Regions from separate parts of the Mycolicibacterium sp. HS_4_1 genome, predicted to be linked through region 2. Evidence: riboswitches for the same ligand, from Rfam matches in the RefSeq annotation. Region 2 holds a riboswitch; the other holds the start of a gene.
The links. Region 2 has a riboswitch for cobalamin ahead of ACX12F_RS26085 (CbtB domain-containing protein). Riboswitches for the same ligand answer to the same signal wherever they lie in the genome.

Region 1 (5,262 bases), 980 kb from region 2:
CAAGGCCCCGTCGTCGCCCGGCTAGGCTCGAATCCCATGTCCCTGCACCGAACCCTCGGCGTACTGGCACTGGTGTCCGGATTGGTGGCGGGTTGCTCCTCGTCGTCCGACCGTCCTGCTGCGTCCAGCACGTCCGGCCCGGCCAAGAGCACAGCCGCGTCCAGCAAGCCCATGGACGCCCCCGCGCCGACCGCCCCGCCGTGCGATCCGCACGCCCTGCTCAGCACCCTCACGCTGCGGCAGAAGCTGGCCCAGCTGCTCATGGTGGGCGTCAAGGACGCCGCCGATGCCCGTGCCGCGGTGACGCAGCAGCAGGTCGGCGGCATCTTCATCGGGAGCTGGACGGACCTGTCCATGCTGTCCGACGGAACCGTTCCTGCGCTGCAGGCCGCATCGGGCGCGCTGCCGCTGGCGGTCAGCATCGACGAAGAGGGTGGCCGGGTGTCCCGGCTGAAGAAGCTGATCGGGCCGCAGGAGTCGGCGCGTGTGCTGGCGACGACCAAGACGCCGGCCGAAGTCGAGGCCATCGCCAAGGACCGCGGGCAGCAGATGAAGGACAAGTTCGGCATCACCGTCGACTTCGCGCCCGACGCCGACGTCACCGAAGAAGCTGACGACGAGGTGATCGGCGACCGTTCCTTCGGCTCGGACCCGCAGAAGGTGGCCGAGTACGCCGGTGCGTACGCCGCGGGCCTGCGCGAGGCGGGGCTGGTCCCGGTGCTCAAGCACTTCCCCGGTCACGGGCACGGTTCGGGCGACTCGCACACCGGGGGCGTGAAGACCCCGCCGCTGGAGGCGCTGAAGGACAACGACCTGGTGCCGTACCGGACGTTGACGACGCAACAGCCTGTCGGCGTGATGGTCGGGCACCTGCAGGTGCCGGGCCTGACACTCGGCGATGATCCGGCCAGCCTCAGCAAGCCGGCCTACGACCTGCTGCGCAGCGGCCAGTACGGCGGCCCGCCGTTCGACGGCGTGGTGTTCACCGACGACCTGACGGGTATGGCGGCCATCAGCGCCCACTACAGCGTTGCCGACGCAGCGCTCAAGGCGCTGCAGGCCGGTGCGGATGTGGCCCTGTGGATCACCACTGACGGCATCCCGGACGTGCTGGACAAGCTGGAGGCGGCCGCGCAGGCCGGGCAGCTGGACCAGGCGCAGATCGACAACTCGGTGCTGCGGGTGGCGGCCATGAAAGGGCCGGGCGCGAAATGCGTGAAGTGAGCTGCTCGTTGAATACCCTGATCTGATGGCAGGTGGAACCAAGCGGCTGCCGCGGGCCGTCCGCGAACAGCAGATGCTCGACGCCGCCGTGCAGATGTTCTCGGTGAACGGCTATCACGAGACCTCGATGGATGCGATCGCCGCGCAGGCCGAGATTTCCAAGCCGATGCTGTACCTCTATTACGGCTCGAAGGAAGAGCTGTTCGCCGCGTGCCTGGATCGGGAGCTGACCCGCTTCGTCGACACCGTCCGGGCGGACATCAACTTCGCCCAGAGTCCGCGCGACCTGCTGCGTAACGCGGTGCTGTCGTTCATGACGTACATCGACCGCAACCGGGCGTCCTGGATTGTGCTGTACACCCAGGCCACCAGCTCGCAGGCGTTCGCCCACACGGTGCGTGAGGGCCGCGAGAAGATCATCGACCTGGTAGCCCGGCTGCTCAGTACCGGCACGCGAAACCCGGAGCCGGACAGCGACTTCGAGATGATGGCCGTGGCGCTGGTGGGCGCGGGTGAGGCCATCGCATCGCGAGTGAGCGCCGGTGACACCGACGTTAACGACGCCACCGAGCTGATGATCAACCTGTTCTGGCGCGGTCTGAAGGGCAAGCGCGCCGAGTCCTAGTCCCGCCGGCCTCCCCAGCGCGGGCGGTGCCCGAGTCCGGCGGGCATGAGGCGGTTGGTCACATCTGCAACGTGAGTACCGGTTTCTCTTGGCAAGCTTCGTTGGGAGCTGTCAGCTCGGACTGACAATGTCAACACCTGGTGACGGCTTCACATCGCAAGTGCCACTTGGACCAATGCGTCCTGATCGCAGAATCGCCGACGCCTGCCGGCTCTGTGCCGGCGGCGTCGGGCACTCGAACCGTGCCGCCGTAACTGCGGGGTCAACGAGGTACCCGCTTGCGGCGGACTGCTCAGCAGCTGTGGTGGCCTCACGGCGCTGGTATGGTCCGATTCGAGCCAGTCGAACCCAACGCGGTTGGGTCAGGGAATCCGATGCGAACCCGGAACTGACGCGCAGCGGTAAGGGGGACAGGCGGAGCAACGGCCACTGGCCCCACGTGGGCTGGGAAGGCGCTCCGGCTGAATGATCCCGAGTCCGAAGACCTGCTGGCTCGGGCTCTCGCGGCCTGGCGGCGCGAGGACCCTCCACGGATGGACTCCGCGAGCAGAGTCCCGGATCGGAAGGCGACGCCGTGTATGGACGCACCATTGTGCTTGTCTCCCTGGTTGTTTCGCTGGTCTGCTCTTGTGGCGGACCGCGGGCGACTGGAACCGTCAACGCCGCAACAGCCGGCTATCCCGTCACCCTCCAGAACTGCGGACGCACAGTGACGGTGAAAGCGCCACCGCAGCGCGCGGTGTCGATCAACCAGCCGGCGTCCGAGCTGCTCCTGGCGCTCGGGTTCGCCGACCGCATGGCCGGGACCGCGTCCTGGAGCGACGACGTCCGGCCCGACCTGGCCGCCGACAACGCCAAAGTGCCTGTGCTGAGCCGGGATTTCCCGTCATTCGAGCGGGTGCTCAAGGAGAAGCCCGACTTCGTCTACGCGACGTTCGACTGGTCGTTCACCGACCAGGGTGTCGCCCCGCGGGATCGGTTCGAGCGCCTCGGGGTGCCGACGTACCAATCTTCCAGCGAGTGCGGTGGGCAGGACGCGGCGCAGCAGCGTGCGTTGACACTCAACGACACGTACGCCGAAATCAGCGACATTGCCAAGGTTTTCGACGTTCCTGAACGCGGCGAAAAGCTGGTGGCGACTTTGCGGGCCCGGATGGCGTCCGCGACCAACGGCCTCAAAGCGGAAAACGTCTCTTTGATGTGGTGGTACGCAGGTACCAGAACTCCGTACATCGCCGGCTGCTGTGGTGCCCCCGGAATCATCACCACGGCTGTCGGGGCGCGCAACGCGTTCGCCGACAACCGGCAACTATGGCCCGAGATTTCCTGGGAGGCCATTCTGCAACGCGATCCCGACGTGCTGGTTCTCGCCGACCTGACTCGCGGCAAGGACGGTGACAGTGTCGACGCCAAGATCAAATTCCTCGAAACCGACCCGGCGGCAAGCAAGTTGAGGGCCGTGCGGGAGCGGCGGTGGATCGTGCTGCCGGCCAGTGCGATGGACCCGTCACTGCGCAACGTCGACGCCGTCGAGACCGTCGCAACCGGTCTGCGCGCGTTCGGGCTGGGTGGAAAGTCCTGACGGCCGTGCGCGCCGGCGCGATGGTGACGCTCGGCCTCGCGGTTCTGGCGCTGTCCATCGCGGCGGCCATGACCATCGGACCTGCCGAACTAGGGTTCGGCGACGTGTATGCCGTGGTCGCGCAGCATGTTTGGGACCGTCCCGCGAACATCCCGCCGATCGACGACGGCATCGTGTGGGAACTGCGACTGCCACGAGCGCTGTTGGCGGCGATCTGTGGTGCGGGCCTGGGTATCTGCGGGGCGATACTGCAGTCGCTGATGCGCAACCCGCTGGCCGACCCGTTCATGCTGGGCATCTCCTCCGGTGCGTCCACGGGAGCGGTACTGGTCGTGGTGGCGGGTATCGGTGGTGCGCTGACGCTGTCGGGCGGTGCGTTCGTCGGTGCGGTGATCGCGTTCGTTCTGGTCCTGGCGCTGGCCGCCGTCTCCGGCGGTGGGCAGGACCGGATGCTGCTGGCGGGAGTCGCTGGTACCCAGCTGTTTTCGGCGGCCACGGCGTTGGTGGTGTTCTCGTCGGCCGACGCTCAACAGACCCGCGGCGTGCTGTTCTGGTTGCTCGGCTCCCTGGCCGGGGCCGGCTGGTCCCAGGTGGCGCTGTGCGGCGTCATCTGTGCGGTCTGTCTGGCGATCTGCTGGCTGCATTCAGATGCCTTGGATGCGTTCGCTTTCGGTCGTGACGCAGCCGCCTCGTTGGGTGTCTCGGTGCGACGGGTCCGGGCTGTGTTGTTGGCGACCACGGCGCTCCTGACGGCCGTGCTGGTGAGTGCCGCCGGCGCCATCGGCTTCGTCGGGCTGGTGTTGCCACATGCGGCGCGGATGATCGTGGGGCCGTCTCATCGTCGGCTGCTGCCCGTCACCGCGACCACCGGCGCCATCTTCTTGGTCTGGGTCGACGCCGCTGCCCGCACGGTGTTCGCGCCGCAGGAATTGCCGGTCGGCGTGGTGACCGCACTCGTCGGTGTCCCGATCTTCATATGGATTCTGGTTCGGCGCAGGCGGTTTCGATGACGCGCCCGATCGCTGCCGAGTCTGTCAGCTGGTCGGCCGGCGGCCGGCTCGTCATCGACGGGGTGTCGCTGGTAGTGGCCGACGGCGAGACGCTGGGACTGCTCGGGCCCAACGGCGCCGGCAAGTCGTCACTGCTGCGATTACTCGCCGGTCTACGGCACCCCGATGGTGGTGCGGTCCTGCTCAGCGACCGTCCGCTCACCGACCATCGGCGCCGGGCCGTCGCGCAACGCATCGCGGTGGTCGAGCAGCAGGTGAGCACCGAGCTGGACCTGACCGTCGAACAGATCGTGCGGCTGGGACGAATTCCGCACCGCGGCATGTGGTCCGGCGACACGCAGGCCGACAATCGCGCGGTCGATCGTGCTCTGGAACAGACCGAGACGACGGCCATGCGCGACCGGGACTGGCGGACGCTGTCCGGCGGCGAGCAGCAGCGGGTGCAGATCGCCCGGGCGCTCGCTCAGGAGCCCCGCGAACTGCTCCTCGACGAACCCACCAATCATCTCGACATCCGCCACCAGTTCGAACTGCTGGCACTCATCCGCGCGCTGCCGGTGACGGCAGTGGTGACACTGCATGACCTCACGCTCGCGGCGCTGTTCTGCGACCGGCTGGTCGTGCTCGATGAGGGTTGCCTGATCGCGGCGGGCACGCCCGCTGAAGTTCTTACCGCTGAATTGATTTCATCAGTCTATGGCGTCGCAGCACACGTCATTCCCGACGGCGCCGGCGCCGGCCGCCCGGCGATCCAGCTCCTCCGGCCCTAGTTTCCGGGGCCTGATATTGCCGACGGGTGGCACCGCCTGGCCGCGCTGGAA
Region 2 (5,262 bases):
CCGAGCGCAGCGCCGCCGCCAGCGTCGCGACCTCTTCGACCTTCTCCGCGCCGAACGCCAGCCAGCTGCGGAGCGCATCGTCCAGTTCTGTCTCTGGCTCGAGCGAGTACGGCACGTGCAGCGTCGAGCACGACGTCGAAACCGCGACCGCCGCAGCACTTCCGACCAACCCATCCAGCCGGGCGAGGGCCGCATGCAGGTCGGTGCGCCAGATGTTGCGACCATCGACAACGCCGGCCACCAGCAGCTTGCCCGCCAGGCCCGATATCGGCTGGTCACCACCGGCGACGAAATCGACTGCGACACCCTCGACATTGGTACGGGCCAGCGCCGGCAGCGCGTCGCCCAGCTCACCGAAGTACGTCGCCACCAGGATCGCCGGGCGCTTGACTGCGCCCGCGAGCGCGGTATAGACCTGCTCAGCGAGTTCGGCGCCGTTGTCGAGGATGTCGGTGACCAGCACCGGTTCGTCGATCTGGACCCACTCGGCGCCCGCATCGGCGAGCCGGCCCAGCAGTTCCGTGTACAGCGGCAGCAGCTCACCAAGGCGCCCGATGGGTGCCGCGGCACCGTCGACAGCCTTGCTCAGAGCCAGGAACGTGATTGGTCCGATGATCACCGGTCGAGCCGAAACGCCCTGCACCTGAGCCTCTTTGAGTTCGGAAAGCACCTTCGCCGGATTCAGCGCGAACGTGGTGTCCGGGCCGATCTCCGGGACGATGTAGTGGTAGTTGGTGTCGAACCACTTGGTCATCTCGAGCGGTGCGATGTCCGCCGTCCCGCGGGCCGCGGCGAAGTAGCGGTCGAGGTCGTCGGCCACGCCGCCCACCCGGCTCGGCAGGGCACCGAGCAGCACCGCGGTGTCGAGTACCTGGTCATAGTTGGAAAACGTATTGACCGGAACGGAATCCAGACCGGCGGCCGACAACGCGGCGAGAGTGTCTCTACGGATGCCCGCGGCAATCGCTTCGAGAGCGGCCCGGTCGATCCGGCCTGCCCAGTAGCGTTCGACGGCCCGTTTGAGCTCGCGGTTCGGACCGATACGAGGGGCGCCCAGGATGGTGGCGGTGAATGGTGTTGACAACTTCAGGGTCCTTCACATGCGACGGAAGTGCGCACAGCCCGAGGACATCCATCGAGGACAGCCGAAACCGCCCTCGGCGATCAGCCCATTCCACGAGGCGATGCACCGCCGGACGCGGCGCATCCGGCACAGCTGGCAGGTCTTCGGACTCGCAGGCGCGCACCCTGAGGAGCACCTAGTGGCCGTCGCTTCCCAATCCGTGGATCAGTGCGGATGACGGCGGTCGTTCCTGCATACCGCTGCGGGACAGTCCCGGATTCTCACCGGGTTCCCTCTCATGGCGGATCACCCACCACTCGATGCCGCAGACGCCGAGGCGCCGTTGGCAAACCAGCTGCGCTGTGCAGATTACCCTGTCTGCCCCGGACCACCCGGCGCACCCGGTCCGCCCCCGTAGCCCAGCTGCTGCGCCGTGTAGCGAGCCGCGTCGGTGACCGGAACCGCTTGCACCGCAGTGCCATACGCGCAGATCTCGGTCCACACATCGCCGATCTCGGTGGTGTCGAACCGCATCGCGACGATGGCGTTGCCGCCGCGCGCCTGACATTCCTGGATGAGCCGGCCCATGGCCTCGTTGCGGCTCTCGGCCAGGTTCTTGGTCATGCCCTGCAACTCCCCGCCGAACATCGCCTTGAAGCCGGCGCCCATCTGCGCGAAGGCGTTCCGAGAGCGCACAGTCAGGCCGAACACCTCACCACAGACGCGCTGAATCTCCCACCCGGGCAGGTCATTCGTCGTGACAACCAGCATGCTGCAACCTTTCGCTGTCGGTACGGGTCGAACTGTAGTGCGCAACGACCGCGATCGTCAGACGGCGGCTGCCGCGTCAGTCGCCCGCACCGTCTTCCTGGTGCCTCCGAGGTAACGCTCGACGAGTCCACCGAACACCAGCCCGATGGCCGCCCAGATCAACGCCTGGTCGATCAGCGAGTACCACCGGAACTTCCACAGCAGGTCGGCGTCGAAGCCCGGATAGATGAGCTGGCCGGCGGCGTAAACCTGGCCGTCGACCGTCACCGGAGTAGGGAACGTGTTGGTGATCGGCTGCGGCGTCTCGGTTGCGGCACGCGCGAAGCCGAACTCGCCGGCGTGCTCGACGTTGGCCGGCAGGTCACCCAGCGACGGCAGCGCCGCCAACAGCCCGCCGTACACCACGAAGAACCCGACCATCGCGATCGCGACCGCACGCGCCCATCCGACCTTGCCGGAGAGCTTGCGCGCCGTGAACACCGCGAGCCCCAGCAGGGTCAACGATCCCCACACCATGCCCAGGTACAGAAAGCCGCGGGCCTCCATGGTGAACTCGTGGCCGATGGCCGGCGGGTTCGCCGGATACTTCACGAACGGCAACAGGTACACGCCCAGGAAGCCACATCCGGCAACGGTCCAGCCCAGCACCTTCGGCCGGACACCGAACCGGCCATGCAGCACCAGATAGGCGACGGCCACCAGGGCGCCCATCGCGACCGAGAACGCGATGATTCCGGTGGCCGCGCCGACGCCGGACTGAATGGCTCGGCTGAACAGCTCTGGCCCGTCCGGCTCGACGGGATGTCCCATGGCCGTGTGGACGGTCGACAGCACATTCATGCGGCCGGACTCGTAGTCGATGGCCTTGTCGATGGTGGGCTCAGCAAAAATCCAGGCAAACAGGAACCCCAAGATGCCGGCGATCAGGCCGGCGAGGGCTCCGCGCCCGATGACGCGGATTTCCACAAAGAGTCCCGTGGATCAGTGGCAGGGGAAGCCGAGGAAGTGCCGCGAGTCGTGCACCCACTCGTGAACCACGACGGTCTTGCCGAACATCGACATCATGCCCTCGTCGATGCCGACGAGGTAGTACGCCAGCATCGCCAGGAAAATGGTCACACCGAGAAGCACTGCCACCCGAGTGGCCGAGAGCGCCTTGGTCGATACACCCGGCTTGGAAACCGCGATACTCGTCATGGTCAAACCTCCTACGGGGTCACGCGCCCCAACTTGTTCGGTTCTGCACGACGGCGAAAGATCTGACTCGCCGCGGAGGGCTCACAGTGGCGCAACCGTGCCGGATTCTCACCGGCTTCCATGCGCCGTCGTACGCACAGGAATCTACACTGCGGCGGTTCCACGTGGAACCGGTAATACAATCCGGCGATTTCCGACGTAACACGAAGTTCGCCGAGTCGTGGGCCTGACGTCCTCGCTTGTTTTCAGGTGGGCGTCAACATACGTTGATGACAGTGCCGGTCTCATGGAAATCAGTCGATGACACTCCGTTGAACGGCGACACGCTGGCCCAGCTCGACCGCTGGTGGCGTGCCGCGAATTACCTGTCGGTGGGCCAGATATATCTGCTCGACAATCCCCTGCTGCGCAGTCCGCTGAGCCGCGAGGACGTCAAGCCGCGACTGCTCGGGCACTGGGGCACCACCCCCGGATTGAACTTCATCTACGCCCACCTCAACCGCGTCATCAAGGCGCGGGCCCAGTCGACGATCTACCTCACCGGACCCGGCCACGGCGGTCCGGGGCTGGTCGCGAACGCCTACTTGGATGGCACCTACAGCGAGATCTACCCCGACATCAGTACCGACGCAGAGGGACTGCGACGGCTGTTCCGGCAGTTCTCGTTTCCCGGCGGTATCCCGTCACACGTCGCGCCGGAAACCCCCGGCTCGATCCACGAGGGTGGGGAGCTGGGGTACGTGCTCTCGCACGCGTACGGCGCGGCCTTCGACAATCCCGACCTGCTGGTGACCGCCGTGATCGGCGACGGCGAGGCGGAAACCGGCGCATTGGCCACCGGCTGGCACTCGAACAAGTTCCTGAATCCGGCCAAAGATGGTGTGGTGCTTCCTATCCTGCACTTGAACGGCTACAAGATCGCCAATCCGACCGTGCTCGCACGCATCCCAGAAGATGAGCTGCGGGCACTGATGATCGGCTACGGCCACACGCCGTACTTCTTCGAAGTGGCCGACGGCGACACCGATCACGAGGACGCACACCGGCGGTTCGCCACCCTGCTCGATGAGGTGATGGACGAGATCGCCCGCATCAAAACCGTTGCGTTGGAAGAATATCCCGATCAGATGCAACGGCCCGCCTGGCCGATGATCGTGTTCCGCACCCCCAAGGGATGGACCGGACCGGCGCACATCGACGGCAAGAAGACCACCGGATCATGGCGCGCGCATCAGGTTCCGCTGGCCAATGCCCGCGATACGCCCGAACATCTGCAGGTGCTCGCTGACTGGCTGGCGTCCTACCGGGCCGAAGATCTGTTCGACAACGACGGCAGGCTGCTCCCCTCGATCGCCGAACTGGCGCCCGAGGGCCGCCTCCGGATGAGCGACAACCCGCATGCCAACGGTGGACTGCTGCTGAAGGATTTGCGACTGCCCGACTTTCGCGATTTCGCCGTCGACGTGCCGACACCGTGCGGCAGCGTCTCCGAAGCTCCGCGGGTGCTGGGCCAATGGCTGACCGCGGTGATCCGGCAAAACCCTGACAACTTCCGCATCTTCGGTCCGGACGAGACCGCGTCGAATCGGCTGCAAGCGGTGTTCGAGGTGACCGACAAACAGTGGAACGCCGAGTTCATCGCGCCCGAGGTGGACGAACACCTGGCGCGCGCCGGCCGGGTGATGGAGATGCTCTCCGAACACCAGTGCCAGGGCTGGCTCGAAGGCTATCTGCTGACGGGCCGGCACGGTCTGTTCAACTGCTACGAGGCGTTCATCCACATCATCGACTCGATGTTCAACCAGCACGCCAAGTGGCTCAAGGTCACCAATCACATCGCCTGGCGCCGTCCCATCGCGAGCCTCAATTACCTACTGTCCAGCCATGTCTGGCGTCAAGACCACAACGGGTTCTCACATCAGGACCCGGGGTTCATCGACCACGTGGTGAACAAGAGCGCCGACGTCGTGCGGGTCTACCTGCCGCCGGACGCCAACACCCTGTTGTCGGTGTATGACCACTGCCTGCGGTCTCGCCAGTACGTCAACGTCGTGGTCTCGGGCAAGCAGCCGGCACCCAATTTCCTCACCATGGATCAGGCGATTGCGCACTGCACTCGCGGTGTGGGCATCTGGGAATGGGCAGGAAATGAGGTGCTCGGTTCCGATCCCGACGTGGTGATCGCAGCTGCCGGCGATGTGCCGACTCTCGAGGCGTTGGCGGCGGTGGAC

Region 1: it holds a riboswitch for cobalamin, as region 2 does, so the genes downstream of both, ACX12F_RS01130 (ABC transporter substrate-binding protein) here and ACX12F_RS26085 (CbtB domain-containing protein) in region 2, are expected to answer to the same signal.

The regions. Positions count from the first base shown of each region.
Region 1 covers NZ_CM137261.1:251,708-256,969, forward strand. Annotated here, with positions in the region: gene ACX12F_RS01120 (glycoside hydrolase family 3 N-terminal domain-containing protein) at 37-1,224, shown strand; gene ACX12F_RS01125 (TetR/AcrR family transcriptional regulator) at 1,250-1,849, shown strand; cobalamin riboswitch at 2,172-2,356, shown strand; gene ACX12F_RS01130 (ABC transporter substrate-binding protein) at 2,424-3,431, shown strand; gene ACX12F_RS01135 (FecCD family ABC transporter permease) at 3,452-4,441, shown strand; gene ACX12F_RS01140 (ABC transporter ATP-binding protein) at 4,438-5,211, shown strand.
Region 2 covers NZ_CM137261.1:5,374,362-5,379,623, forward strand. Annotated here, with positions in the region: gene metE (5-methyltetrahydropteroyltriglutamate--homocysteine S-methyltransferase) at 1-1,090, opposite strand, end outside; cobalamin riboswitch at 1,202-1,399, opposite strand; gene ACX12F_RS26075 (YbjQ family protein) at 1,433-1,834, opposite strand; gene ACX12F_RS26080 (CbtA family protein) at 1,892-2,800, opposite strand; gene ACX12F_RS26085 (CbtB domain-containing protein) at 2,816-3,031, opposite strand; adenosylcobalamin (AdoCbl) riboswitch at 3,077-3,165, opposite strand; gene ACX12F_RS26090 (phosphoketolase family protein) at 3,301-5,262, shown strand, end outside.